3 regions of the Blautia sp. 2227st1_G12_2227SCRN_220401 genome follow, and region 1 is predicted to be linked to each of the others. Evidence: predicted binding sites of a transcription regulator. Region 1 holds the regulator's gene; each other region holds the start of a gene.
The links. The regulator HrcA, encoded in region 1, represses chaperone genes, less so after heat shock. The targets are predictions, from matches to a motif close to TGTTAGCACTCNNNNNNNNNGAGTGCTAACA.
Positions count from the first base shown of each region.

Region 2: groES (co-chaperone GroES) is a predicted target of HrcA. The motif match lies at 2,183-2,213, and genes of this name have one in related genera.
Region 3: ABCM67_RS13750 (Hsp20/alpha crystallin family protein) is a predicted target of HrcA. The motif match lies at 3,042-3,072, and genes of this name have one in related genera.

Region 1 is NZ_JBCLNI010000002.1:114,349-124,355, forward strand. It holds gene ABCM67_RS01690 (sugar ABC transporter permease) at 1-759, shown strand, start outside; gene ABCM67_RS01695 (carbohydrate ABC transporter permease) at 771-1,625, shown strand; gene ABCM67_RS01700 (glycoside hydrolase family 172 protein) at 1,667-2,776, shown strand; gene ABCM67_RS01705 (extracellular solute-binding protein) at 2,792-4,045, shown strand; gene hrcA (heat-inducible transcriptional repressor HrcA) at 4,222-5,265, shown strand; gene grpE (nucleotide exchange factor GrpE) at 5,284-5,919, shown strand; gene dnaK (molecular chaperone DnaK) at 5,973-7,865, shown strand; gene dnaJ (molecular chaperone DnaJ) at 7,887-9,077, shown strand; gene prmA (50S ribosomal protein L11 methyltransferase) at 9,236-10,007, shown strand, end outside.
Region 2 is NZ_JBCLNI010000028.1:2,734-12,740, forward strand. It holds gene ABCM67_RS12945 (DUF6106 family protein) at 1-77, opposite strand, end outside; gene groL (chaperonin GroEL) at 195-1,814, opposite strand; gene groES (co-chaperone GroES) at 1,862-2,146, opposite strand; gene codY (GTP-sensing pleiotropic transcriptional regulator CodY) at 2,444-3,229, opposite strand; gene topA (type I DNA topoisomerase) at 3,375-5,447, opposite strand; gene dprA (DNA-processing protein DprA) at 5,523-6,410, opposite strand; gene ABCM67_RS12975 (YifB family Mg chelatase-like AAA ATPase) at 6,436-7,971, opposite strand; gene ABCM67_RS12980 (helix-turn-helix transcriptional regulator) at 8,191-8,406, shown strand; gene ABCM67_RS12985 (hypothetical protein) at 8,512-9,270, opposite strand; gene ABCM67_RS12990 (fructose-bisphosphatase class III) at 9,331-10,007, opposite strand, start outside.
Region 3 is NZ_JBCLNI010000031.1:31,343-41,349, forward strand. It holds gene ABCM67_RS13740 (hypothetical protein) at 328-1,329, shown strand; gene ABCM67_RS13745 (orotate phosphoribosyltransferase) at 1,399-2,043, opposite strand; gene ABCM67_RS13750 (Hsp20/alpha crystallin family protein) at 2,412-2,864, opposite strand; gene ABCM67_RS13755 (glycoside hydrolase family 36 protein) at 3,379-5,010, shown strand; gene ABCM67_RS13760 (AraC family transcriptional regulator) at 5,026-5,871, opposite strand; gene ABCM67_RS13765 (aldo/keto reductase) at 6,234-7,358, shown strand; gene ABCM67_RS13770 (PTS sugar transporter subunit IIC) at 7,408-8,499, shown strand; gene ABCM67_RS13775 (J domain-containing protein) at 8,591-9,682, opposite strand.

The sequences.
Region 1 (10,007 bases):
AATATCAGTATCCTTGCAGGTATCAATGAATTTATAGGCTTCAAGAATTACCTGAAGGTATTTTCTGATCCTAAAGTGCTCACATCGATCAGCTTTACGGCAATATTTGTGGTTGCTTCCATGATCTTTCATGTGATCCTCGGAGTTATCCTGGCACTGATCCTGAATATGAAATTCAAAGGCCGCCGTTTTCTGAGGACCATCGTGCTGATCCCGTGGGCTATGCCTGCAGTAGTAGCCGGTATGGCTGCAAAATGGGCATTTAACAATGATTATGGTCTGATCAATGATTTTATCCGCTGGTTTGTACCGGGTTACCAGAACAGCTGGCTGATCAATACAGGTACTGCAAGAGCAGCGGTAATTGCAATGGACCTGTGGAAGGACCTTCCGTTCTTTGCAATTCTTGTACTTTCCGGACTTCAGTTTATTTCCGGCGATATCTATGAGGCAGCAAAGGTAGACGGTGCAAACGGGATCCAGAGCTTTTTCCGGATCACACTTCCGCTGATCGCAAAAAATGTCCTGACTTTATGTATTCCGTTCACACTCTGGAGACTGACAACCTTCGATCTGGTTTATTCCATGACATCTGGAGGCCCTGGAGAGGATACTGCGCTGATCGCATACAGAATCACAACAGAAGCATTTACAAATCTAAACGTAGGATATGCTTCGGCGCTGGCTATGCTGCTGTTTGTTGTAATGGCGATCTTCAGCTGGCTGAATATACGTGTTATGAATAAGTTTGACAGTTAGGGGGAATTATCGTGAAGAATACAGGAAAATATAATGTTTATCATGGAGTGGTAGCCGTTGGAAGATGGGTTCTGTTTGCAGTTGTGGCTTTTCTGATCCTGTTCCCGGTTTACTGGATCTTTATTTCTTCGATCACACCGTCAGGAGAACTGTTTAAAACACCGATCGATTATCTTCCGGATCATCCCACACTGGAAAGCTATAAATTTCTGATACAGAATGTAGGACTGCTTTCAAAGATCGGAAATACAGTTCTGATCGTAGGCATTACACTTGTGATCAGTACCGTGCTGTGTGCAATGGCTGCCTATGGCTTCTCAAGATTTAACTCAAAGGGAGTTTCTGTTGCATTTGCGTTTGTTCTGGCTACCATGCTGATCCCTGAGGTTGTCACAGCCCGCCCGCTGTATGAGTTTATGCAGAAGGTAAAGCTGTATGATACATATCCGGGACTTATCCTTCTTTATATCAGTACCGTTATACCGTTTACGGTTCTGATCCTCAGAAACTTTGTCGGTGAGATCCCGATCTCACTGGAGGAGGCAGCTGCTATTGACGGCGCATCTTTTTCACAGAGACTGTTTACGATCGTTCTGCCGCTGATGAAGCCGGCAATCGCTACGGTTTGCATTATCAACTTTATTACCTGTCTGAATAACTTTTTCACACCGTTGTTTTATTCAAATGGTATTCAGGTACTTTCTGTTTCCATCGTACAGCTTCCGTTACGTGACAACATGTATGGAGTTCCGTGGGATCTGGTCAGCGCCATGGGATGGATCATCCTTCTTCCGATCATTATCTTTGTAGCTGTTTTTGAGAAACAGATCATGGATGGTATCATGGCAGGTGGAGTAAAAGCGTAAATATAATATTTTTAATTTCCAAAAGAGAGGAGAAAACAGATATGTATCAGGCATTTACAGGCGGACTGGGAGGGATCGCACTTGCAAAGCATGGAAAAAGCCGTGCGATCAACGCAGAAAATCCTCATGGAGAAAAAGGCAGAGGCGGTATGGCTGCAAGTCATCTGGGACCGTCCAGAAAAGGAAGCCCGTGTCTCAGGGATATTGAGCCGGGAACTGTGGTAACTCTGGCAGAAATGGAAGGACCGGGACAGATCAATCATATCTGGATCACCGTTGATAACAAGACTACAGAGGCAGATTGCTTTGTACTGAGAGATCTTGTAATCCGTATGTACTGGGATGACGAGGAAACTCCTTCCGTGGAAAGTCCTCTGGGTGATTTCTTCTGCTGCGGATTCGGAAGGGAATGTTTTGTAAATTCTGTTCCGGTGGCTGTTGTTCCAAACAGGGGCTTTAACTGCTATTTCCCGATGCCGTTTAAGAAGAAAGCAAAGATCACACTGGAAAACCAGCATGCAAATAAAATCCCGGCTTTCTTTTATCAGGTAGATTACTGTCTCTATGATGAGCTTCCGGACGATATTGCTTATTTCCATGCGCAGTGGAGAAGGGAACGGTTGACAGAAAAAACAAAAGATTATACAATTTTGGATGGAGTAAAAGGAAAAGGCCATTATATAGGAACCTACATGGCACTTACCACACTGGAACGTTACTGGTGGGGCGAGGGAGAAATGAAGTTTTATATTGACGGAGATGAGGAGTATCCGACCATCTGTGGAACAGGAACGGAAGATTACTTTGGTGGTTCCTGGAGCTTTGCCAAACAGGTGGATGGAAAAACCGTGGAACAGAATTATAACACGCCGTATCTGGGATATCCGTATTATTCTGCCCATGACGAGCTGATCCACAATTTTTATCATAATGATGACTGCCCGCCAATGAGAGGCTTTTACAGATGGCATTTACAGGATCCAATCTGCTTTGAAGAGGATCTTCGCGTTACGATTCAGCAGATAGGCGTCGGATACCGTGGCCTGTTTGAACGACAGGATGATGTGGCAAGTGTAGCGTACTGGTATCAGACACTTCCTCATGCACCGTTCCAGCCGTTGATGTCAAAAGAGGATAGATGGCCCAGATAAAAAGGGTGGTAGAGATTGAAAAAACAGGTATTTTGCGGGGTATTTGCCCTGGCTCTGGCAGTGACAGGATGTGGAGTCCAGAAGAAGGAGGCTGCATCTGATATTGTGCCGGAGAACAGACAGGAACTGACGATCCTTCATGTGGATGCAGGCACAGAAGGCTTTGATTCTTTTATCAGCCAGGCGGAAAAAGATCTTGGAATAAAGATCCATATTGAAAAATGTCCGGCCAATGCGGACAATCGCCAGGCCAAAATAGCAACTCTTCTGACATCAGGAGATGATTCTGTTGATCTGATCACAGTAAATGATGAGATGATATCCGAATTTAAACATAAGGGATTTCTTCTTCCGTTGGAAGATACGGTTATGACAGAGGAGACAGCGGCGAATTTTCTGCAGGAATACCTGAAAGAAATATGCATGTCAGACGGACATATTTTTTCGGTACCGTTCAGGATGGATATCATGGCATTCTGGGTGAACCAGGAATTGCTGGATCAGGCTGGTCTGGACAGACTCTCCTGTCTCAGTGATCTTGAGATCCTTCAGAAAAAGCTTCAGAATACGGGAAAATATGCATATGGGGATGCATGGGAGATTTCTTACATATATAATAGTATCAGCGAGTATGTCGATTTTTTCGGAGGAGATTATACAGACTGGACGGATCCGAAAACAAGAGAAGCGGCAGAATATATGAAGCGAATGCTGGATACAGGGATGATATCAGAGGAGAATCTGATCGACCAGCATGACCAGCTGAATGAAAAATTTATAAACGGCCAGTATGGATGTATGTTTATGTATACCGGTGTGTTGAGTACTTTTCAGAATGCAGGCGTGTATGGAAAAGATAAGATCCATATGGCACCATTTCCGGAATTTGACGAGAAGGTGACCAATATCGCAACCTGGCAGTATGTACTGAATAAAAATTCTGATCATAAAGAAGCAGCTCTGAAGTTCCTTCAGTATGTGTCCGGATATGAGGCCAGTAAAAATTACGGACAGCTGACAAAAATGTGTCCGGCAAGACTGGATGTGATCGAGGATAAGAATTTTGATCTGGATGGCATTGAAATGATCCGGCAATATCTGAAAGATTATAAGCTGAAAGCAAGACCACTGTGTGCCGATTCCATAGAAGCCGTTTCGTCCATGGGAACGGAATTTCAGAAATATATGCTGGGACAGAAAACAGAAGCGGAATTTTTTGCCGGGGCACAGAACTGCATAGACCAGTATTACAAAAAAGCATCGTACTGATGCTTTTTTTGTTTTGAAAAAATAAGAACTTTTTTTCAAAACATATTGACAAATATTTTACATGGTGATATCTTAAAGACTGTAGATGTTAGCACTCCACTAAAATGAGTGCTAACAGATGTAAAAAAAGAATCAACATCCGTCAGGAAAGAATAAAAAGGAAAGGAGATGGATTCATGGAAGAGGTGTTGAATGAGCGCAAGCAAAAAATCTTAAAAGCAATCATCAAGACCTATATGGAAACCGGAGAACCGGTTGGTTCCAGGACCATTTCCAAGTATGCGGATCTCAATGTCAGTTCCGCAACGATCCGAAATGAAATGTCAGACCTGACAGATATGGGCTATATCGTCCAGCCTCATACCTCAGCAGGAAGGATTCCTTCAGATAAGGGCTACAGACTTTACGTCAATGAGTTGATGAAGGAGAAGGAAGCGGAGGTCGCAGAGCTGCGAGATCTGATCATTGAGAAGACAGATAAGATGGATAAGGTGCTTAAGAAGGTTGCGAAGGTTCTTGCTTCCAATACCAACTATGCTACCATGGTTTCCGTTCCGCAGTACAGCGGCAACAAGATCAAGTTCATCCAGCTGTCGAGAATGAGCGAACTTCAGCTTGTGGCAGTGGTTGTCAGTGACAACAACACAGTCCGGAACCAGATCATCAATCTGGATGAGGAAATGGACGACCAGACGATCCTGAAACTGAATCTTCTTCTTAACACCAATCTCAATGGGATCCCGATCCAGGATATCAACCTTGGGATGATCGCCAGACTGAAGGAACAGGCAGGCAGCCACAGCGGTGTGGTGGCAACGGTTCTGGATGCAGTGGCCGCCACCATTCATGTGGAAGAGGAAGATATGGAGATCTATACTTCAGGTGCAACTAACATCTTCAAGTATCCGGAGCTTGCCGATAAAGAGAAGGCAACGGAGCTGATCTCCGCATTTGAGGAGAAGCATGAACTTGCTGATCTTGTAAAAGAACAGATGTCAGATGGAGAGAATACAGGAATCCAGGTTTACATCGGTGATGAGATGCCAATCCAGACCATGAAGGACTGCAGCATTGTAACTGCCAGATATGAACTGGGAGACGGAATGTACGGAACCATCGGGATCATCGGTCCCAAACGAATGGATTATGAGAATGTAGTGGACAGTCTGAAGGAACTGAAGAATCATCTGGATGACGTTTTGAAAAAGAAGAAAACTTAGAAAGGCGGTAGAAAAAAAGTGTCGGAGGAAACAAAGAAAACATCCGAAGAGCAGGAAGCGGAGAAGGAAATCCCCGTAACTGACGGAGATCAGGAAGAAGAAAACCTGACACCGGAGGGAGAAGATCTGCCGGAGGAAGAAAACAATACTCCAGGCGAAGAAGCTGCCTCAGAGGATAAAAAAGAAGAAAAATCAAAAACTTCCTTCTTCGGAAAGAAGAAAAAAGATAAATCTGAGCAGAAGGTGGAGGAACTTACCGATCGCCTGAAGCGTACCATGGCTGAATTTGATAATTTCCGTAAAAGAACGGAAAAAGAAAAATCCAGTATGTACATCATCGGAGCAAAAGAGATCGTTGAAAAGATCCTGCCGGTTGTGGATAACTTTGAAAGAGGTCTTGCACAGGCACAGGAAGGCGATGCTTTTGCAGATGGAATGAAAATGATCTACAAGCAGCTTACCACAACACTGGATGAGCTTGGCGTGAAGCCGATCGAAGCAGTGGGAAAGGAATTCAACCCGGATTTCCATAATGCAGTGATGCATGTGGAGGATGAAGAGGTTGGAGAGAACATCGTGGTGGAAGAATTCCAGAAGGGTTACACCTACAAGGATTTCGTAGTACGCCACAGTATGGTGAAGGTTGCGAACTAACTGACAACAAACTTTATTTTAACAGATACAGACTAAAACAGGAGGAAAAAATCATGGGAAAGATTATTGGTATTGACTTAGGTACAACAAACAGCTGTGTAGCCGTAATGGAAGGTGGACAGCCGACAGTTATCGCAAATACAGAAGGCGCAAGAACAACACCATCCGTTGTAGCATTCACAAAAACAGGAGAGCGTCTGGTAGGTGAGCCTGCAAAACGTCAGGCAGTTACAAATGCAGACAGAACGATCTCCTCTATCAAAAGAGAGATGGGTACCGATTACCGTGTAACCATCGATGACAAGAAATATTCTCCACAGGAGATCTCCGCAATGATCCTTCAGAAACTGAAAAAGGATGCAGAGGCATATCTTGGTGAGAAGGTAACAGAGGCAGTTATCACAGTTCCGGCTTACTTCAACGATGCTCAGCGTCAGGCTACCAAAGATGCAGGTAAGATCGCAGGTCTTGATGTAAAACGTATCATCAACGAGCCTACAGCAGCAGCTCTTGCATATGGTCTTGACAATGAGAAAGAGCAGAAGATTATGGTATACGACCTTGGCGGTGGTACATTCGATGTATCTGTGATCGAGATCGGTGATGGTGTTATCGAGGTTCTTTCCACAGCTGGTAACAACCGTCTTGGTGGAGATGACTTTGATAAGAAAGTCACAGATTACATGCTTGCTGAGTTCAAGAGAACAGAGGGCGTAGACTTAAGCAATGATAAGATGGCTCTTCAGAGACTGAAAGAGGCAGCTGAGAAGGCTAAGAAAGAGCTTTCTTCCGCAACAACAACAAACATCAACCTTCCGTTCATCACAGCTACAGCTGAGGGACCGAAGCATTTCGATATGAACCTTACAAGAGCTAAATTTGATGAGCTGACACATGATCTTGTAGAGATGACAGCAGAGCCGGTTCGCCGTGCACTGTCTGATGCAGGTATCACAGCTTCTGAGCTTGGCCAGGTACTTCTGGTTGGTGGTTCTTCCCGTATCCCGGCTGTACAGGATAAGGTAAGACAGTTAACTGGCAAAGAGCCAAGCAAGAACCTGAACCCGGATGAGTGTGTTGCACTTGGTGCTTCCGTACAGGGTGGTAAACTTGCAGGTGATGCAGGTGCCGGTGATATCCTTCTTCTGGATGTTACTCCACTGTCACTGTCCATCGAGACAATGGGTGGTATCGCAACTCGTCTGATCGAGAGAAATACTACAATTCCTACAAAGAAGAGCCAGATCTTCTCCACAGCAGCAGATAACCAGACAGCTGTAGATATCAACGTTGTACAGGGTGAGCGTCAGTTCGCGAAAGACAACAAATCCCTCGGCCAGTTCCGTCTGGATGGAATCCCGCCAGCACGTCGTGGAGTTCCGCAGATCGAGGTAACATTTGACATCGATGCCAACGGTATCGTTAATGTATCCGCTAAAGACCTTGGAACAGGTAAAGAGCAGCACATCACAATCACAGCTGGTTCCAATATGTCCGATTCCGATATCGACAAAGCTGTCAAAGAAGCAGCTGAGTTCGAGGCTCAGGATAAGAAACGTAAAGAGGCGATCGACACAAGAAACAATGCAGACTCCATGGTATTCCAGGTTGAGAATGCTCTGAAGGAAGCAGGCGACAAGCTTGATGCAAACGATAAAGCAAGTGTTGAGGCAGACCTCAATGCACTGAAGGATCTTCTTGCACAGACAGCAAATGCACAGGAGCTTACTGATTCTCAGGTTGCAGATATCAAGGCTGCACAGGAGAAGATGATGGAGAGCGCTCAGAAACTGTTCTCCAAGATGTATGAGCAGACTCAGGGAGCTCAGGGTCAGGCTGGTCCTGGACCGGATATGGGCAACATGGGCGGAAACGCTGGTGCTCAGGGCGGAAATGAAGCAGGATACGGCGATGATGTTGTAGATGCTGATTACAAGGAAGTCTAAGACAAGTAGGAAATAATTACAATGGCTGATAAAAGAGATTATTATGAAGTCTTAGGTGTGGATAAAAACGCCGACGACGCAACATTAAAAAAAGCATATCGTAAGCTGGCCAAGAAATATCACCCGGATGTAAATCCGGGTGATAAAGAGGCTGAAGCGAAATTCAAAGAGGCGACAGAGGCTTACTCCGTTTTAAGTGATGCCGACAAGAGAAGACAGTATGATCAGTTTGGTCATGCAGCATTCGAAAACGGCGGCGGAGGCGGTGCCGGCGGCTTTGGTGGATTTGACTTCAACGGTGCGGATATGGGAGACATCTTCGGAGATATCTTCGGAGACCTGTTCGGCGGCGGAGGCAGAACCAGACGGGCCAACAATGGACCGATGAAGGGTGCCAACCTTCGTGCACGTGTGAACATTACTTTTGAGGAAGCGGTTTTCGGATGCGAGAAAGAGCTGGAGATCGTTCTGAAGGATGAGTGTACCACATGTCACGGAACCGGAGCGAAACCGGGAACATCACCGGTCACATGTCCGAAATGTAAAGGCCAGGGCCAGATCGTTTACACCCAGCAGTCCATGTTTGGTATGGTACGTAATGTTCAGACTTGTCCGGACTGTAACGGAACCGGTAAGGTGATCAAGGACAAATGCAGTGCCTGCCGTGGAACCGGATATACCTCTTCCAGAAAGAAGATCCAGGTATCTGTACCGGCAGGTATTGATAATGGTCAGTGTATCCGTATCCGCGAAAAAGGTGAACCGGGAACCAACGGCGGTCCGAGAGGAGATCTGCTGGTTGAGGTAAATGTAGCCCGTCATCCGATCTTCCAGAGACAGGATATGAATATCTTTTCAACAGCTCCGATCACATTTGCACAGGCTGCACTTGGCGGTGAGATGCGTATTAATACCGTTGACGGTGAGGTTTCCTATGAGGTGAAACCGGGAACACAGACGGATACAAGAATCCGCCTGAAGGGCAAAGGTGTTCCGTCATTACGTAACAAGAACGTTCGTGGTGATCACTATGTAACCCTGGTAGTCCAGACTCCGACAAATCTCAATGAGGAAGCAAAGAAAGCTCTGGAAGCTTTTGATGCGGCATGTGGAAACCGTCCGTCAGAGGACAGCACATCCGAGACTTCCGAAAAAACCGAAAAGAAGAAAAAAGGTTTCCGTGAGAAAGTTAAGGAAATGTTTGAGGAATAAATAAAGTGAAAACAGGAAAGAGGCACAAAATGCCTCTTTCTTTTTTTTCTGTATTCGTGTATATTAAAAGAAGTGCCCGTTTTCGGGACAATAGAAAACAGGCGACAGACTGGAATGAAAATCCGTAAATGTGTATACAGCATAAGGAGATATAAAAAATGAAATGGAACCGTTTTACACTTAAGACAAAAACAGAGGCAGAGGATATTGTGATCTGTACACTTGCCGAGGTGGGAATTGAAGGTGTGGAAATCCAGGATAAACAGCCGCTGACTGATGAGGACAAAGCGCAGATGTTCGTGGATATCATGCCGGAAGGACCAGCAGATGACGGGATCGCATATCTGAACTTCTATCTGGAAGAGGATGCGGATACCGAGGCAATCCTGAAAGATGTGAAGGCTGCACTGGAGGATCTGAGAAGCTTTGTGGATATCGGAGAGGCAACCATCACAGAATCCCAGACAGAGGACAAGGACTGGATCAATAACTGGAAACAGTACTTCCATCAGTTCTATGTAGACGACATTCTGATCGTACCGTCCTGGGAAGAAGTGAAGGCAGAAGATAAGGACAAGATGATCCTCCACATTGATCCGGGAACTGCCTTTGGTACAGGAATGCATGAGACCACACAGCTTGTGATCCGTCAGCTGAAGAAATTTGTGAAGCCGGGAATGGAGATTCTGGATGTGGGAACCGGAAGTGGAATCCTGGGAATCGTTGCACTGAAGCTTGGTGCAGGTCATGTGGTTGGTACAGATCTTGATCCCTGTGCAGTTCCGGCAGTGTCTGAGAACAAGGAGGCCAACCAGATCGAGGAGAAATCCTTTGACATGATGATCGGAAACATCATCGATGACAAAGAAGTTCAGGAACAGGTTGGATATGAGAAATATGATATCGTAACTGCAAATATCCTGGCAGATG
Region 2 (10,007 bases), on a different contig from region 1:
ATCAGACCGTATTTCACAACCAGATCTTTCGCTGTCTGCTTCTTTTTTACCAGAAGCTCTGAATATAAGTCACTCATTTGTTTCTTCCTTTCGTAATTTACTGACTTTTTGATTATAACACAAAAAGAGAGCCGCGTCTATGGCGCAGGCCCTCTCATTTTGTGAATTAATTATTTCACCTGCTCAGCTGATAATTACATCATTCCCATTCCCGGGTTTGCAGCCGGAGCCGGAGTATCTTCTTTGATTGTGGAAACTACAGCCTCTGTTGTAAGGAGTGTAGATGCAACACTTGTAGCATTCTGAAGAGCACTTCTTGTAACCTTAGCCGGATCAAGGATTCCGTTCTCAACCATGTTTACGTATTTCTCATTGAGAGCATCGAAGCCTGTACCGATCTCAGACTCTCTTACTTTGTTGATAATAACAGCGCCTTCCAGTCCTGCGTTTGCAGCGATGTGGAACAGCGGAGCCTCAAGAGCTTTCAGGATCACATAAGCACCTGTCTTCTCATCTCCTTCAAGTGTTGTTGCAAGTTTTGCAACCTCTTTGGAAGCATGGATGTAAGCAGATCCGCCACCTGCGATGATACCTTCCTCAACAGCTGCTCTTGTTGCTGCAAGAGCATCCTCAAGACGAAGTTTTGCTTCTTTCATCTCTGTCTCAGTAGCAGCACCTACACGGATAACAGCTACGCCGCCAGCCAGTTTTGCAAGTCTCTCCTGAAGTTTCTCTTTATCGAACTCGGATTTTGTCTCCTCGATCTGCGCACGGATCTGTGCAACACGTTTTGCAATGGCATCTTTGTCACCGAGACCATCAACGATAACTGTGTTCTCTTTTGCAACTTTAACAGATTTTGCACGTCCAAGCTGCTCCATCTTAGCTTCTTTCAGGTCAAGACCAAGCTCATCGGAGATCACCTGTCCGCCTGTCAGGATCGCGATATCCTGAAGCATCTCTTTTCTTCTGTCACCATAGCCAGGAGCTTTTACAGCTACTACCTGGAAGGTTCCTCTCAGTTTGTTGACGATCAGAGTTGTAAGGGCCTCACCCTCAACATCCTCAGCGATGATGAGAAGTTTCGCACCGGCCTGAACAACCTGCTCAAGAAGTGGAAGGATCTCCTGGATATTGCTGATCTTCTTGTCTGTGATCAGGATGTACGGATCATCAAGAGTTGCCTCCATTTTCTCCATATCTGTGGACATGTATGCGGAAATATATCCACGGTCAAACTGCATACCTTCTACAAGGTCAAGCTCTGTATGCATGGTCTTGGACTCCTCAACAGTGATAACACCGTCTTTGGAAACTTTCTCCATAGCATCAGCAACAAGCTGTCCAACCTGCTCATCACTTGCAGAGATTGCTGCTACGTTAGCGATCTGCTCTTTGCCGTTGATTGCCTGGCTCATGTTCTTGATCGCTTCTACTGCAACATCTGTTGCTTTTTTCATACCTTTTCTGAGGATGATCGGGTTGGCACCTGCTGCCAGGTTCTTCATTCCCTCATGAACCATTGCCTGAGCAAGTACAGTCGCTGTTGTAGTACCATCACCTGCTACATCGTTTGTCTTGGATGCAACTTCCTTGATGATCTGAGCACCCATGTTCTCGAATCCGTCCTCAAGCTCGATCTCTTTTGCGATGGAAACACCATCGTTTGTGATAAGCGGAGCACCGAAAGATTTGTCAAGTACTACGTTTCTTCCTTTCGGTCCAAGTGTTACTCTTACTGTATCTGCAAGTTTATTTACACCAGCTTCAAGTGCTGCTCTTGCTTCTGCGCCATATTTAATTTCTTTTGCCATGATAAAATGACCTCCTATTTATATTGATATACGATAAGATGTTTATATTATTTAATAACTGCCAGGATATCTTCCTGTTTTACAATGATGTAATCCGTACCATCCATCTTAACTTCTGTTCCTGCATATTTGGAGTAAATAACAGTGTTTCCGACTTCTACTTCCATCTTTACTTCTTTGCCATTTACAACTCCGCCAGGACCAACTGCGATAACTTCTGCCTGCTGTGGTTTCTCCTGTGCCTGTCCCGGAAGTACGATTCCGGATGCTGTTGTCTCTTCTGCTTCAACCTGTTTTAATACTACTCTGTCGCCTAAAGGTACTAACTTCATGATCTATGTTCCTCCTTTATAAGTTCCATCTTCGTCTGCTAGCACTCACTTTATACGAGTGCTAATCACTATGGCTATATTAGTGAATTTCACATATTTTCGCAACCCTTTTAAGATATGGTTTTTCTATATTATTCTGATTTTATCTCTTTTATACTCTTGTTTTCTCTTGTTTTCTCAATTTCATTATTTATTTTGATTTTATGAAACAGACAAAAAAGAGACTCCCACGCTAGCGGGAAGTCTCTTTTGTCACGTTCTTTATCTTATATCAAGCATCTGACAGTGCTGATCACATTATGCCTTCTTGCTTCTCTGTGCTTTTATCTCCTCAAGCTCATCAAAGATCACTTCATTAAGAACTTTAATGTAAGTTCCCTTCATACCGGATGAACGGGATTCGATCACACCTGCACTCTCGAATTTACGCAGTGCATTTACGATCACGGATCTGGTGATACCTACACGGTCAGCGATCTTGCTGGCAACCAGGATACCCTCATCCCCATCCAGCTCATCAAAAATATGGATGATCGCCTCAAGTTCTGAGAAGGACAGTGTACTGAATGCCGATTTAACGATCTGCTGTTTTCTGTCTTCTTCTGCGTTCTCGTCATGAACCGCACGCATCATTTCCAAGCCTACAACTGTTGTACCATACTCGCTGACAATAATATCCTCAATATCATAGGGATGATCATTGCGGTACATGAATAACGTTCCCAGTCTCTCACCTGCAATATCGATCGGATTCACGATTCCCTGATAATTTCCGGGTACATGCTCAAAGCCAAGTGTCTGGAGATTGACATTCTCCTTTGTGGAAAGAACACCAAGAAATCTCTCATTCAATAATGGGTCGATATGTCCGCCGATTTTGTCATCGATCAGCTCTGTGATCTCATCCACACCCGGGCAGATACTGACTCCCAGAACCTTACCTTTCTTACTGAGTACCAGGATATTGGAACTTAAGGTTTCCATGAGCACCTGGCAAATGTCGTTAAACACTACCTTGCTTGAGCTGCTGTTATGCAGAAGCTTATTGATTTTTCTAGTTTTATCTAGCAACTGAACGCTCATTTTTCCTCCTTTCACTTTCGTACCTTGAAAGAAATCGTTTTTCTAGTCTAATATTACACGTTATTCTGGAAATTTACAAGACTTTTTTATATTTTTTTATTTTTAACGGGATTTTCTGAAAATTGGTGGAAAAGCATTTATTCAATCAATCTTCATCTTTTGGTTTTTGTTCCACATATCCGCAGGTTTCCTGGCTGCAAACCAGCTTATTTCCCTTTTCGAGCATATAATTACCACATTTCGGACATTTCTTTGCAGAAGGTTTCTGCCAAGACATAAAATCACATTCCGGATTATTCTCACATCCGTAATATTTTCTGCCTTTTTTCGTTTTTTTCATGACAATTTCGCCGCCGCACTTCGGACATGCAACACCGATCTTCTCATAATATGGTTTTGTATTACGGCAGTCCGGAAATCCGGGGCATGCAAGAAATCTTCCATGAGGACCGTACTTGATCACCATGTTGCGGCCACAGTTGTCGCAGATCACATCCGTAACCTCATCCTGTATATCAACTTTCTCAAGCTCTTTCTCAGCCTCATCCACATCATGCTTCAGATCCGGATAGAAGTTACGTACAACCGTTTTCCACTGTACAGTACCTGCTTCCACGCAGTCCAAAAGTCCCTCCATAGTTGCTGTAAAGTTTACATCCACAATACTTGGAAAAGCCTGTTTCATAATATTATTAACAACCTCTCCAAGCTCTGTGACGTAAAGATTTTTCTGTTCCTTGGATACATAGCGTCTGCTGATGATCGTTGTGATGGTCGGCGCATACGTACTTGGACGTCCGATTCCAAGCTCTTCCATGGTCTTTACAAGTGAAGCCTCTGTGTAATGTGCCGGCGGCTGTGTAAAATGCTGCTCCGGCTTCAGTTCTTTCAGCTTCAGCTCCATACCCTTTTCCAGACTTTGACTTAAAACATTGCCCTTTTTGTCATCGCCCTCTTCTGTGTACACAGACATAAAGCCATCAAAGGCAACCTTGGATGCTGCAACCGTAAACACATACTCACCTGCTCCGATCTTGACAGACGTGGTCTCATAACGTGCCGGTGCCATTCTGCTCGCCGCAAAACGTCTCCAGATCAGCTGATATAAACGGAACTGATCCCTGGTCAGGGATTCCTTCACCAGAACTGGTGTCCTCGCAATATCTGTAGGACGGATCGCCTCATGAGCATCCTGTATCTTCTGTCCGTTTTTGATTGCCTTCTCTGTCTGAGAAACATAATCCAAACCATACTGCTCAGAAATATAAGTTCTTGCTGCTGCATCTGCTTCCTCTGAAATTCGAGTAGAATCTGTACGCAGATAGGAGATCAGACCTACCGTACCACTGCCTTTTACATCCACACCTTCATATAACTGCTGTGCCAGGCGCATAGTCTTCTGCGTAGAAAAATTCAGTGTCTTGGCAGCTTCCTGCTGCAGAGTACTTGTGGTAAACGGAAGGGGAGCGTTTTTGATCCTCTCACCTTTTTTTACTTCTGTGATCTCATATTTACAGTCTTCCAGACTTTTCAGGATCTCATCCATTTCCTGACGGTTTCTGATCGGAAGTTTTTTATCTGTTCCATAGAACTTGGCTGTCAACGGTTTCTTCTCACCCTTTACCTGAAATTCACCCTCCAGGCTCCAGTATTCTTCAGGAATGAATGCATTGATCTCATCTTCTCTGTCACAGATGATACGCAGTGCCACAGACTGTACACGGCCTGCACTTAAGCCTCTTTTTACCTTGGCCCAGAGCAGCGGACTGATGGTATAACCTACCATACGATCCAGCATACGTCTGGCCTGCTGTGCATCTACCAGATTCATGTCCAGTTCCCTGGCCTGCTTGATGGACGCCTTAACTGCTGTTTTTGTTACTTCATTAAATGTGATTCTGTGCATCTTTGCAGTATCTGTCTTCAAAGCCTGCATCAGATGCCAGGAAATTGCTTCTCCCTCACGGTCAGGGTCAGTTGCAAGATAGATCTTATCTGCTTTTTTTGCTTCTTTACGAAGTTTTGCAAGAAGTTCACCTTTTCCTCGTATTGTGATATACTTCGGTTCAAAATCATTGTCCACGTCAATACCAAACTGGCTCTTGGGGAAATCCCTCACATGACCGTTGGACGCTTCTACTGTATAATTTGCCCCCAGAAATTTCTTTACTGTCTTCATTTTAGCAGGTGACTCTACTATCACCAGATTTTTGGCCATTTTACCTCTCCTAATCTCATTCTGCCTTCCTGTCCGGCTTAAAAACTCCTGCTAAATCTCCGGGCAAAAAAGCATTTATTCAAGTCTGATATAATACTGTCTCCCGGTTTCCTTCACAAGCCCCATCAAAATAAGCTGTCCCAGGATCCCGGCTGTTTTTCCCGGTGAAAAACCGGTTTTTCTGATAATATGATCCAGATTTTTTGGTCGTAAATCGAGACAACTATACACCAAATCCAAATCCGTTGCAAGTCCTAACTTGCTTTTTTCAGACAAATTTGTCTTTTTTTTCACAGATAATCCCCACTCATCCAGAAGTATTTCCGGAGAGTATGCAATTCCTGCTCCGTCGTAGATCAGCTTGTGACAGCCTCGGCTCAGCGCATCATTTACTGCTCCCGGAATGGCGTATACCATCTTCCCCTGTTCCAGTGCACAGGTAGCTGTGATCAGTGATCCGCTCTTTTCTTTTGCTTCCACCACAAGCACCAGATCTGCCAGTCCGCTGATGATCCGGTTCCTTGCCGGAAAATAATATGCCCTGCCTTTGGTACCTGGTTCATATTCGCTGATGATCCCTCCGTTTTTTTCGGGGATTCTCCGGTAAATACCTCTGCTGGATGAAGGATAACAGATGTCCACGCCATTTCCCAGCACGGCAAAGGTCGGGGTACCACCTTCCAGAGCACCCTTGTGGCCCTCAGCATCAATGCCGGCCGCCATACCGCTGATCACCTGTACCCCATGTTCGCTTAAGAATTTTCCGTAATTAAATGCCTGTATCCGTCCGTAAGGACTGCACAGCCTTGCTCCTACAATTGCAGCTGTAGGTTTGTCATCATCCGGAAATCTTCCAATATAATATAATTGTTTTGGCATACCAGGAAGTTCCTGAAGTCTTGCCGGATAAACACTACTGTCCTTCCGGGCACACCGGATCCTTGTTTGCTGTATTTCTTCCATATAAAATACCTTCCTTTTTTCTGTTTTATGACCAGTATTTCTTATCATATGCCCGGTACGTCAGAGCTTCGCAGATATGTTCTTCCTTTATCTTTTCGGAGGATTCCATATCCGCGATGGTCCTGGCCGTTTTCAGGATCTTATGATATGCTCTGGTACTGAATTGAAACTGCTCATATGCCTGCTCCAGAAGTTTGTCTGCCCCTCCCGTCATTACACAGTATTTTTCCAGTTTTCTTCCGTCAAGCTCCCCATTGAAGCAAAATTTTTCCTTTTTGTAACGTTCTCTCTGGATCTCCTGTACTGCTTCCACCCTCTTTCTTATTTGCGCAGAGGATTCCCCTGCAATTTTCTTTTTCATTTTTGAAAAACTCACTGCCGGAACTTCTGTGCAGATATCAATACGCTCCAGGAGAGGCTGGCTGATCTTTCCAAGATAATGCGTGATCTCCCCTGACGTACAACGACATCTGTTCATATCCGGGTAAAATCCGCAGGGACAGGGATTCATCGCTGCCGCCAGCATAAAACTAGCCGGAAAAATATAAGTTCCGGCAGCTCTGGACAGATGGATCTCCTTATCTTCCAGCGGCTGACGCAGGATCTCCAGGCTTTTTCTGGAAAATTCCGGCATCTCATCCAGAAAAAGAACACCTCTGTGTGCAAGAGTGATCTCCCCCGGCCCCGGTATCCTGCCGCCACCTGCCAAAGCCTGAGGGGAACTGGTATGATGCGGACTTCGAAAAGGCCTCTGCCGGATCAGCGGATCTTTTTCCGTGAGAAGTCCTGCCACACTGTATACCTTGGTGATCTCCAGGCTTTCCTCAAATGTCATCTCCGGCATAATGGTCGGCAGACGTCTTGCCAGCATGGTCTTTCCGGATCCTGGCGGTCCGATAAAAAGAATATTATGAAAACCGCTCACTGCGATCTCTGCCGCCCGCCTGGCTCCTTCCTGCCCGCAGATGTCCGCAAAATCAACCTTTGGTATTTCCGGTTTGTTTTCTGTTTTTTCTTTTTCCTGATACGCAGCTGTATAAGTGTTTGGGTCTCTCAGACATCGGATCATGGCATTCAGACTTTTTACTCCAAACACCGGCATATCCTTCACCAGATTCCCCTCCCGGATGTTTTCCTCCGGAATAACGCAAAAGCGTAAGCCCAGCTCTCTTGCGCGGATCACCCGAGGCAAAACTCCGGCAACCCCATGGATCTCTCCATTCAGACTGATCTCTCCTACGATCATAACTCCTTCCAGAAGATCCGGTTCCAGAATTCCGGCAGCCGCAAGTACTGCAGCCGCCACAGGCAGATCAAAACCGGCTCCTTCCTTTTTCATATCGGCAGGTGCAAAATTTACAGTTACTTTTTTTGGTGGCAGACAAAGCCGGTTGTTCTTAAATGCAGTCCGGACTCTTTCCTGGGCCTCTCTCACCTGGGCAGAGGGAAATCCTACCATAGCAAAAGAAGGCAGACCATCACTGACATCTGCCTCAACCTGGATCTCACGTACTTCCATTCCGTAGATCGCTGCTGATAAAACACTCGCAAACAAATACATTCCTTTCTGCGAAAAAACGGATCCCGATCTTCCATCTTTTCGTCTTTTCAGGTCAGGCGGATATTCGAAATCCGCATTGGTTAAAAACAAGGGAATTTTCAGATAGACATTTTCTGAATTTTAGAAGATAATAAATTTAGTATAGTCCATTTTGCTCCCTTTTGCAAGGGTGCATTTCGTTCTGTTTTATACTTTCAATAGAAAGAAGAGGTGAGCACAATGAAATTTCAGCGTATTCAGGATTTACGTACAGACGCGGATCTGTCCCAGAGAGAATTAAGTGAGATTCTTCATATCAGTCAGCGTTCTTATTCCCATTATGAAACGGGATCCCGTAATATTCCTATCGAAATGCTTATCCGGCTGGCAAATTATTACGACACCAGCATCGATTATCTCGTCGGCCGCACAGACCGCAAAAAAATGATCAAATAAAGAGATCCCCGGAAATGTGGAACAGTTTCGGGAATTCCTGTATCGGGATTCCCTGATTGCCAAAATCCGGGGATTCTTTATTTTATCGTGTTTTATTTTTTTTGATCATTCCGTATAATAGGTTTCTTCTTCTCCGTAGGGAATCTCATATTCTTCTGTATTCTCATCAGAAGAATCTTCACTGCTTTCGCTGTAGGATTCCTGTTCATAGGAATTTTCGTTGCTTTCATTATAGGAAGCATCCTCTTCGGAATTTTCGGATACTTCCAGGGATGGCTCCTGCCGGGTCATAATAGACTCTGTTTTCGGATAGGTCAGAGATCCCTCTCCCCGTTCATATGTTTTTACCTTCACATAAAGCTCACCACTTTTATCGAAAACAAACTCTCCTTTTGCCTTATTCCCTTCGGAATCCTTAAAACGGAACTGTGTGGCATTTCCTGCTACCTCTGCAGTCACATCTACTTCTGCGGTCATGGAAGGATCTTTTCCATTCACTCTCTTATAGGTAAAGGAAACAGATTTCAGACTGATATCATAAATATCGATCGTTGTCAGCCCGTCTTCGCTGTACCAGATTCCCTGATAATTTTCCGGTTCAAATGCCGGAAGGATTGTCGGGACCGGTGTCAATGACGGTGTCGGTGTCGCTGTCGGAACCGGTGTTGCTGTTGCTGCCGGAGTTGCTGTCACCTCCGGAATACTGTCCAATGCAGCCAATGCGGCCTCTCTTCGTTGTTCTTTTTCCACTTTATCCCTGTGGGAAACATACAGCATCCCTCCCAGTCCTGCCAGAATAAACAGAATGATCAACAGGATCAGAACTGCTCTCAGCCGTTTTTTTCTTCTTTTGTTTTTTCTCATCTGCATTACCTCTGTTTACTATAGCATACAGGAAACCCTTCTTGTATTTCTCAATTCTGCTTATTTTTTCTCTTTGATGATACCTTTTCTGTAAGCTTCCAGAAGCTGGATCAGCTCACTGATCCTTTCCTTCAGAGCAGTTCCGGTATCGGTATCACCGACCAGTGTACGTTTGTTATTGTAGTGAACCGCCACCCTGTTGGAAACAATATCCTGCTCCTTGGCTACCGCTTCTTCCGCAGAAGTAAAAGGCTCATGAGCAGACAGGATCAGCCCGTAGGAGTTATAAACCAGTGTATAACCGGCAATCCCCGTAACCTTCTGATATGGTCTGGAAAAACCGCCGTCGATCACAAGAACTTTGCCATTGCATTTTACAGGACTCTCTCCCTCACTCTGGTGAACCGGCACATGCCCGTTGATGATGTGACCTTTTTCCGGATCTAGTTCAAATTCACGGAGCAGATCATCTACAACATTCTCATTTTCCAGAAGATGATAGTAGGCATTTTTAGTTTCTTTATGTGTTTCCTTATCTTTAATAAAATAACGTTCAAAAGTGGTCATCTTGTCTTTTCCGAACAGCGGTGAATTCGGAGCTGCCCAGATATACCACATAATATCCCTGCCTTTACGCTTTTCATCCTCATTTACAGAGAAAAACGCCCGGCGCACATAAGTCTCAAGAACATCGTACAATTCTTTTCCTTTGTAGGTTTTTCCATAAATCTGAACTT
Region 3 (10,007 bases), on a different contig from region 1:
TTTGTCAGGGAGGTTGTGAGCGTCGGCGCGTTGCTGGACGCCTGTAGTTTGGAAGCTTGAGATTCTTTGTGGTTTGGAGGGAGGTTGTGAATGTCGGTGCGTTGCTGGACGCTGGAAGGTGGTGTCGAAATTTGGAGATGGGTTTTTGTGGTGTTGTGGTGGGATGTGTGGTATGATTTGTATATCTTATAAGATCTATCCATTTATTTGGTTTCTTTTTGCTTCAATGTCTGAAGCGTTTTTTCAAAAATATTTATAAAAACTGTATACAGGGTTTCTGAAGTGTTTGGTTGATGGTATAATTGTATATACCAGAAGGAGTATTGTTTGAGAGATAATACGATTTTTGATGATGTTTTTCGTACTATGATGGAGAAAATGACGTTTCTGGTCGTGCCTTTGATCAATGATGTTTTTCATACATCATACCCGGCTGATATGGAGATTGTGCAGCTGCGTAACGAGTATCAGCGGGTGGATGGTGAGATTATTACGGATTCGCGGCTGTTGATCGGAAACAGGATTTATCATATAGAATGCCAGAGTACGGATGACACGACAATGGCTGTACGGATGATAGAGTATGATTTTGCAACTGCTGTTGAGTTTGCCAGAAAGCAGGGACGGAGGTATCGGATGGAGTTTCCACGTTCTTGTGTGTTGTATCTGAGAAATAGTAGGAATACGCCGGATTTTCTGGAAGTGGATGTGGTTTTTCCGGATGGGGGATGTCATTTGTACAGAGTGCCTGCCATTAAAGTAGAGAATTATACAAAAGATAAGATATTTGAAAAGAGTCTTCTTATGCTGCTTCCTTTTTATATCATGCGATATGAAAAAAGAGGGCATGAGATGAGTGAGAATCCACAACTTTTTCAGGAATTACTGAATGAATATGAAGTGATCCGGAGTAAACTGGAGGTAGAGATCACTGAATCTGGAAGGTCTGAACTGTTCAGTGATCTGATTGGACTGATAACTCGGATATCTGATCATATTTTCAGAAATGAGGAGAAAGTCCGGAAAGGAATAGGTGAGATTATGGGTGGACATGTTCTGGAACTGGAATCTGAGAAAAGGGCAAGACTGATGGCGGAAGCTAAGGAACAGGCTGAAGCACTGGGGCGAGAACAGGGAATGGCTCAGGGAATGGCTCAGGGAATGGCCCAGGGAATGGCTCAGGGAATAGCTCAGGGAATGGCCCAGGGGGAAGAACGACTTAGTGTTCTGATCAACAGGCTTATACTTGATGAGCGTGGTAATGAGATTCAGAAGGTTGTTACGGATAAAGAAATGCGTGAAGCCATGTACAGAGAATATCAATTATAATAAGAAAAGATAAAGAGAATCCCCCACTGGTTTTGCTATCCATGGGGGATTCGTTGATTGATCTGAATCTTATAATACAGAATATCCGTAACTGCTGACAATAGCATCGATTTTCTGGCGGTTTTTGCACAGTGGGCAGTTGTCAGAGCGGTAGGAGTGATAGTCCGGGATGTCTCTGGCCTGAAAGATAGAGTGGACAGGGAGTGTGGCTACACTGTCTACACTGCTGTAGATGGCTGCCACGCCGCGGATCTTACCGCCATAGTACAGAACGCTTTCGATAGCTCGGTTCAATGTGGATCCGGTGGTGATGGAACCATTTAGGATGAGGATGTTTTTTCCATTGATCATTGGTTCATAGTTGTCGCGGAAGATCATCTGCCCGGTGCTGTTGAACTCAGGGGTGATGACGTAGATGGTCTGGTGTGCGTTCATGGAAAGGACGCCGGCTTTGGTCAGTTCTTCGGCGAGATAAGCACCGATCACTTCAAGTCCGTCCATGCAGACGATGGTGTCTACCGGAATGGATGCTTCGTAATTTGCTGCGAGAGCGGATGCAATACGCTGTGCTTCAGCGCATCTGGATTTCATAGTAGTGAGATCCAGGTAGTGTGTGATATGGGACTGGGATGTTACGAAGTGTCCCGGAATCATTTTAAGCTGTATGCGGTTGTCATTGCGTGCATAAATTTTTATGATGTTGTCCTGATCCATAATAAAAACCTCCTGTCGTGATCATGTTTTACGTGGTTGTTCAGGAGAATTATCCTGAAGGATTACGAAACAGATTTATTTAACCGAATGCGGATTGCAAATATCCGATTAGCTGTGCATATTATACCATTAATTTCAAAAAAATGAAATAATATAATGCAAAATATATAAAAAATATTCAAAAAATCAAGCATATTTGTTAAAAAATATCCAATATCATGAAAACTTTGACAAAAGGATCATTACTATAGAGTGAAAGTACTTGTGAGTACGTAGTAAATTGGAAAGAGAGTGTCATATGTATTATTGAGTATAAAAAAGAGGAGGAGAATCCCTATGGATCCTCCCCCTGTGAGAGTGAGTCAATGTCAGCCTTCAATAGATACATATTTATCAGCTTCAATCTCTTCAGCTGCTTTTTTCGGAATAGAAAGTCTCAGAACACCGTTCTCAAATTTTGCATGGACATCTTCGTTTTTTACACCATTACCAACATAGAAGCTTCTGCTTGTGCTGCCGGCATAACGTTCACGGCGGATATAATTGCCTTTCTTGTCTTCCTCGTCTTTGTCAAGACCCTTGGCAGCGGAGATGGTAAGATAACCATCCTTCAGCTGTACCTGTACTTCATCTTTCTTAAATCCTGGAAGATCTACATCCAGCTCATAGCCTTTATCTGTTTCACGTACATCAGTTTTCATGATATTTTTTGCATGTTTGCCATAAAGAGGGTTCTTTCCGCTAAAGAAATTATCTCTGAATCCAAAATCATCCATCCAGTCATCAAATAAGTTTTCTCCAAATACACTCGGGAACATCATAAGTCATTTCTCCTTTCAAATTGAAAAGCCGTTCCGGTGGATCAAGAAATCCAACTGTTGCCGGTATATAGTTACCACTTCGGGTTATTCCGCAGTGGTGATCGTTTGGTTTTATTCTGAACATCTGGAAGTTCTTTTTTATCTCCTTCTTTGTTCTATATGTAATATAACACTTGTTGCTAGCAAAGTCAAGAGGTGAGTGCTAAAAAATGTGAAGAATTTGTGTTAAGTAAAATGAAAAACTAATTTCCACCTTTAGCCCCTTATGTTCTTATATTAAAAAGCGAATCGGACAAGGACTGAAAATCTTATGCAGATTGAACATTCTGCAATGTTATAATAACTTTAAAGCATAGAAAAAACCAAAAAAATCAATATAATAAGGCATATAGACAAAATGTATTAAAAAAATTTTTCGTACATTCTTCTGAGTTGAACAGACGATAGAAAGACAGTGTTCATGAGTATGCAGGTAAAGCAAAATGTAAATGAAAAAGTACAGGAGGAGAGAATAATGCAGAAAAAATATGCAGATTTTAAGCTTGGGGTACCGGATTATGTAACAGTGGAAACAGAAGAGGAGAGACTTGTGTGCCAGGGAGGGCAGACGACAGTAGCTGCCGGTGCAACTACTGTGGAATTTCAGGACGCAGGTGAACATGAGGATATATTTGTCACATCCGAGGATGCAGTGAGATGTGTGAAGCTGAGATGGAACTATAAGATCCCGAAATCAGCCAGATTTCTGGGAGATGCCTGGGAACGTACCTATGGTGATGCGGAATGGCATGGAATGAGCGGAAACCGTTATCTGCCATGGTATTTTCTGGCGAAGCTTTCTGAGAAGGTTCTCTGCTTTGGCGTAAAGGTCCGTCCTTCTGCTATGTGCTGCTGGCAGGTGGATACCAAAGGAATTACTTTGTTTCTGGATGTTCGCTGCGGAAATACAGGAGTACAGCTGAAAGGAAGAAAGCTGTGTGCCGCACAGATCGTCTGCATGGAAGCAGAAGGAGCAGATACTTTTGAAACTGCACATAAATTCTGTGAAAAAATGTGTACAGATCCGATCTTCCCAGAGTTTCCGGTATATGGAAGCAATAACTGGTACTATGCTTACGGTGACAGCTCCGAAGAGGAGATCTTAAGTGATACCGATTATATCCTGAAACTGACCGAAGGTGTAAAAAATCCTCCGTTCATGGTCATTGATGATTGCTGGCAGGAGCATCACCGCCTGGATGAATACAACGGTGGACCCTGGACAAAAGGCAATGCCAGATTTCCGGATATGAAAGGTCTTGCAGACAAGCTGGAGAAAAAAGGTGTCCGCCCGGGTATCTGGGTCCGTCTGCTTCTTAATGAAGATGAGAATATCCCGAATGAGTGGAGGATTTCCTATAATGACTGTCTCGATCCGTCCCACCCGGATGCACTGGAATATATCCGTAAAGATATCGAGAGGATCTGTGATTGGGGATACACGCTGATCAAGCATGATTTTTCTACCTTTGATCTCTTTGGAAAATGGGGATTTGAGGCGAATTTAAGAGACAATTCCATGGAGAAATGGCATTTTTATGATCAGACCAAAACCAGCGCAGAAATCGTAAAAATGCTTTATCAGGAGATTTATGATGCTTCCCGGAGCAACAACGCAGTGATCATCGGCTGCAATACTATCGGACATCTCGGCGCAGGCCTGATGCATCTGAACCGGACCGGTGACGATACCAGCGGACGTATCTGGGAGCGTACCAGACGAATGGGCGTAAATACGCTGGCATTCCGTCTTCCGCAGCACAATACGTTTTACCATATTGATGCAGACTGTGTCGGTATTTTCGGAATGATCCCATGGGAGAAAAATCGTCAGTGGGCAGACGTTCTTGCAAAGAGCGGTACACCACTGTTTGTATCCGCAAAACCTGGAGTTTTGAATCCGGAGGAATTTGAGGAGCTGCATCAGATCATGCTGCGTGCATCAGAACAGGAAGAGCATTTTGTTCCGCTTGACTGGGAAGAAATCGACTGCCCGGAGGCATGGGGAGAAAACGGCGAAACTATCACTTATGACTGGTTTGACAACGAAGGTCCGACCATGGATGCTACGGTGGAGTACTATAATGCCAAGGTAGTTGTTCCGTAAATCAGGAAAAGTGGTTCAGCAATCCAGAAGATCCTCGGCATGATGATATTTTTCCCGGTATTCCCGTGGCGTCATGCCGGTTTCTTTTTTGAAGGCACGGGAAAAGGCAAATGGATTTTGATATCCGCAGGAGAACGCCACGCTGGAGACAGGGATATCCGTGATGGTCAGAAGCTCCCGGGCGTTGATGATCTTGGCTGAAGTCAGGAATGCTTGGGGTGTGGTTCCAAGATGTTTTTTAAAAAGTCCGTAAAGGTGGCTGCGGCTGATATGGAGATAGTCAGCAACATCTGTCACAGTGATATTCTGTAGCGGACTTTTTTTGATGTAATCAACAGCCTGTGTGATGTAAAAATTATCGTTGGATTCCATGGTGGTGTAGGAAGCATGAAATTCTTCCTCCAGCATGGCGATAATCCGGTAAAGACCACTCTGGATATAGGCTTCACTGGAGGGCGTCAGTTGCGGGTGAGTCATCATTTCAAGAATGGTTTCCTGATAGGGAAGAACCGAATTTAGCTGCTGGACCGGAGTTTCTTCAGTAAGATGACAGTGTTCACAAAGTATGGGAGCATTTTCTCCATTGAAACAGATCCAGATATAAGTCCAGGGATCAGAAGGCTCTGCTTTGTAGAGAGAGCTGGTCACAGGAGGAATGAAAAAGCACTGTCCGGCTTTCAAGGTATATTTCCGGTTGTTCATATAGAAATATCCCTGTCCGCTCAGCACAAAATGGATGGTGTAATATCGCCGGACACCAGGGCCGTAGGACTGTTCCGGTGTACATTTTTCCCAGCCGCAGGAAATAAGATGAAGTTCTTTTGATGAAGTCTGGCGGTTCATGACCTGCTTGTTTTTCATGAGAGTTTTCTGCCTTTCGATATATGGTTATTATAAGTAATATCAGTTTAAAATATTTGATCTGAGGTGTAAAGAACAAAGATGAACTGATAGGACAAAAGACAGTTGCCGTGCGATAAACGTGTGGCAGCTGTTTTTCTGTTTTCTGCAAAAATTCAGACGTAATGCAGGCATTGTCTTGACACTTGTAAAAGAAAAAGGTTTACCACCAGGAAAAATATCGTTATAATAGGAGAAACGCAGTTTTTCTGCGGCAAAAATATAACAGTCCGGGAGATATCTGTGTCAGAAATATTGCTTATCCGGTGATATATCAGATGATATGAGGAATTTTCCGGTATGTAATAAGAAGGGAGAAAGATATGGCATATTTAGGTGAAGAAATCAAAAAACTTGGTTTTGGCCTTATGAGACTTCCGCAGAAATCAGAAGGTGTGATCGATGTGGAGCAGACCAAAGTCATGGTGGACAAATTTATGGAAGCCGGATTTACATATTTTGATACAGCATGGGCTTATGCAGGAAGCGAAGATGCTATCCGCGAAGCGCTGGTAGAGCGTTATCCGAGAGAAAAATATCAGCTAGCCACCAAGATGGCAGCCTGGATCAACTGTAAGACAAGAGATGAAGCTCTTGCACAGTTTAAAACATCTCTGGAGAGAACAAAGGCAGGATATTTCGACTTTTATCTTCTTCACAATCTTGGAGAGCACAGAACAAAATATTTTGATGAGTACGGTTTATGGGACTGGATCCGTGAACAGAAGGAAGCCGGTCTGATCAGACATGCAGGATTTTCGTTCCACTCCACACCGGAGGAGCTGGATGCACTTCTCACTGCACATCCGGAAATGGAATTTGTACAGCTGCAGATCAATTACGCAGACTGGGAAAATCCGGTGATCCAGTCAAGAGCCTGCTACGAGGTAGCCAGAAAACATGGAAAACCGGTCATTATCATGGAACCTGTAAAAGGCGGCATGCTTGCAACTCCGCCGGAAGCAGTGGAAAAGCTTCTGAAGGAAGCAGAGCCGGAAGCATCCACAGCATCCTGGGCGATCCGTTTTGCGGCAAATCTGGAAGGCGTGATCACCGTACTTTCCGGAATGAGCAATGTTGCACAGATGGAGGATAACCTTTCCTTTATGAAGGATTTCAATGGCCTTACTGACAGTGAGAAGGAGACTCTTGATAAGGCAAGAGAGGCTATGAGCAAAATTCCTCTGATCCCATGTACAACCTGTAACTACTGTGCAAAGGTCTGTCCGATGGAAATCGGAATTTCCGGTTCTTTTACAGCAATGAATTATCTGACATTGTACGGGAATAAAGCCGCCGCAGCGCATCAGGAAGACTGGCTGGTAGTCAGTCATGGAAGAAAGCGTGCAGATGAATGTGTAAAATGCGGACAGTGTGAGGAAGTATGTCCGCAGCATATTTCCATCCGCGCGGAACTTGAGAAAGTAAGCGAGGCTTTTTGCAAATAAAGGAACTGATCCGGCAGGAAGCGGATCAGGGTAAGGAGAGAGTTTAAAAATGGAAAAATTCAAAGCATTTCTAAAACGAAAGGATATCGAGATCTCTCTGAAGAGATATGGTATCGATGCACTGGGAGCTATGGCACAGGGACTTTTCTGTTCCCTGCTGATCGGTACGATCATCAACACCATTGGCACACAGTTTCACATTCCGTTTCTGACTATGGCAGTTGCCACAGTCAATGATACCCAGTACACAGTAGGTTCTCTGGCATCTGCCATGAGCGGCCCTGCCATGGCAGTAGCTATCGGTTACGCCTTGCATTGCCCGCCGCTGGTATTGTTTTCGCTGATCACCGTTGGATTTGCCTCCAACGCACTTGGCGGAGCAGGCGGTCCTCTGGCTGTACTGTTTGTTGCCATTGTTGCAGCTGAGATCGGTAAGGCTGTTTCAAAGGAAACAAAGATCGATATCCTTGTAACGCCTCTTGTAACCATCGGTGTGGGCGTAGGTCTTTCCGCATGGTGGGCACCGGCCCTTGGAAAAGCTGCTATGAAGGTAGGAAGCGTGATCATGTGGGCAACAGATCTGCAGCCATTCTTTATGGGAATCCTGGTTTCTGTATTTGTTGGAATCGCACTGACGTTGCCAATCTCTTCTGCTGCGATCTGCGCGGCTCTGGGACTTACCGGACTGGCAGGCGGCGCTGCAGTAGCGGGCTGCTGTGCGCAGATGGTAGGTTTTGCGGTCATGTCCTTCAGGGAAAACAAATGGGGTGGTCTTGTCTCTCAGGGAATTGGAACTTCCATGCTCCAGATGGGTAATATTGTCAGAAATCCAAGGATCTGGATTGCTCCGATCGTAACATCTGCTATCACAGGACCTATTGCAACCTGCTTGTTCAGGCTTCAGATGAACGGAACTGCTGTATCCTCAGGAATGGGTACCTGCGGTTTTGTAGGTCAGATCGGTGTGTATACAGGATGGATGAATGATATTGCAGAAGGAACCAAGACAGCTGTTACAGCTATGGACTGGGCAGGACTTTTTCTGATCTCTTTTATTCTCCCGGCAGTTCTCTGCCCGTTGATCAATATGTTTGTACGTAAGCTCGGATGGGTGAAAGATGGAGATATGACGCTGTCATAAGCTATATCAGATCTTACTTTAAAATCAAAAAAGAGTATCACAGGAACTCATTGATAGTGATGAGCTTTGTGATACTCTTTTATTTTAACTTTTATGCTACATGTGATCCGGTGGCATTACTCCGTTCCAGTCCACAGGCCTTTGCATATTCATGGAGTTTCTCTTTTGCGGAATAATTCAGATTCTGAGGAACTTGGATCTGAATGGTTACATACTGATCACCGCGGACGGAAGGGTTCTTCATGGAAACAATGCCTTTTCCTCTCAGGCGGATCTTAGAACCGGACTGCATACCTTCCCTGATCTTACAGATAACATTTCCGTAAAGGGTGGGAACGGTGGCTTCACCGCCGAAAACAGCGGTTGTGTAAGGAATAGAAATGGTGGTATAAACATCCGATCCCTTTCGTTCATAGCCAGGACGTGTTCCTACGGTAACCTTCAGAAGAAGGTCACCAGGCTCACCGCCGCCGGTTCCGGGCATGCCTTTTCCTTTCAGACGGATACTCTTGCCGGTATCAATACCTGCCGGAATATGAATCTGAAGTGTCTGCGGTGCACCGGAGCTTCCGTCCGGACCGGACAGAGAGATCCTTTTATCTGCACCAAAAGCTGCCTCATCAAAGGTAACGTTGATGCTGGCCTTCACATCAGAGCCTTTTTGTGGAAAATCCTGTTGATGGAATCCGCCGAAGCCGTTGCCACTGTGAAAGCCACTTCCGCCAAATCCACTGTGAAAGCCGCCACCGTTACCGGTGAAATGCTCATATGTGCCATTGCTGCCGAAACCGCGGCTTTCGCCGTGACTGCCGTGGAACATATTTCCGAAGATATCACCAAAAATATCGTCCATATTTTCACCGTTAAAATGAAATTCCTGATAGCTGCCATTGCCGCCACCCTGGAATCCGCCGAATCCACCGGCACCTGCGCCGGCTCCAGGATCAGCTCCTGCTTCAAATGCGGCATGACCAAACTGATCATACATTTTTTTCTTCTTTGGATCACTTAAGACATCGTAGGCTTCGTTTACTTCTTTAAATTTATCTGCGGCATCTGCATTACCGGCGTTTGTATCCGGATGATATTTTTTGGCCAGTTTACGATAGGCTTTTTTTATTGTTTTTTCATCTGCGTTCCGGTCAATGCCCAGAACATCGTAATAATCTCTTTTTACTGCCATGGTATTCACCTTCCCTTATATTATAGTCTGCAGCGTCCCGGATGATCGATCTGTCCTCTCAGAGAACAGATCTCCCGGACTGTCATATATTGAACGTATGCGTATAAAATTCCCCGGGAAAAATCCCGGGGGCATTACTTTTATCTTGTTCTACATGTAATATAACACTACTAATTAAAAGTGTCAATACCTGCATTACGGAAAAGAACATTTTGGACTGCAATAAGAGATATGATTCTTACAGCTATCAGCTGAAAATATGATATAATACTACCATAAATTCCGGTGCGGTCTGCTCAGTAAATAAAAAACAGAGAGAGCCGCA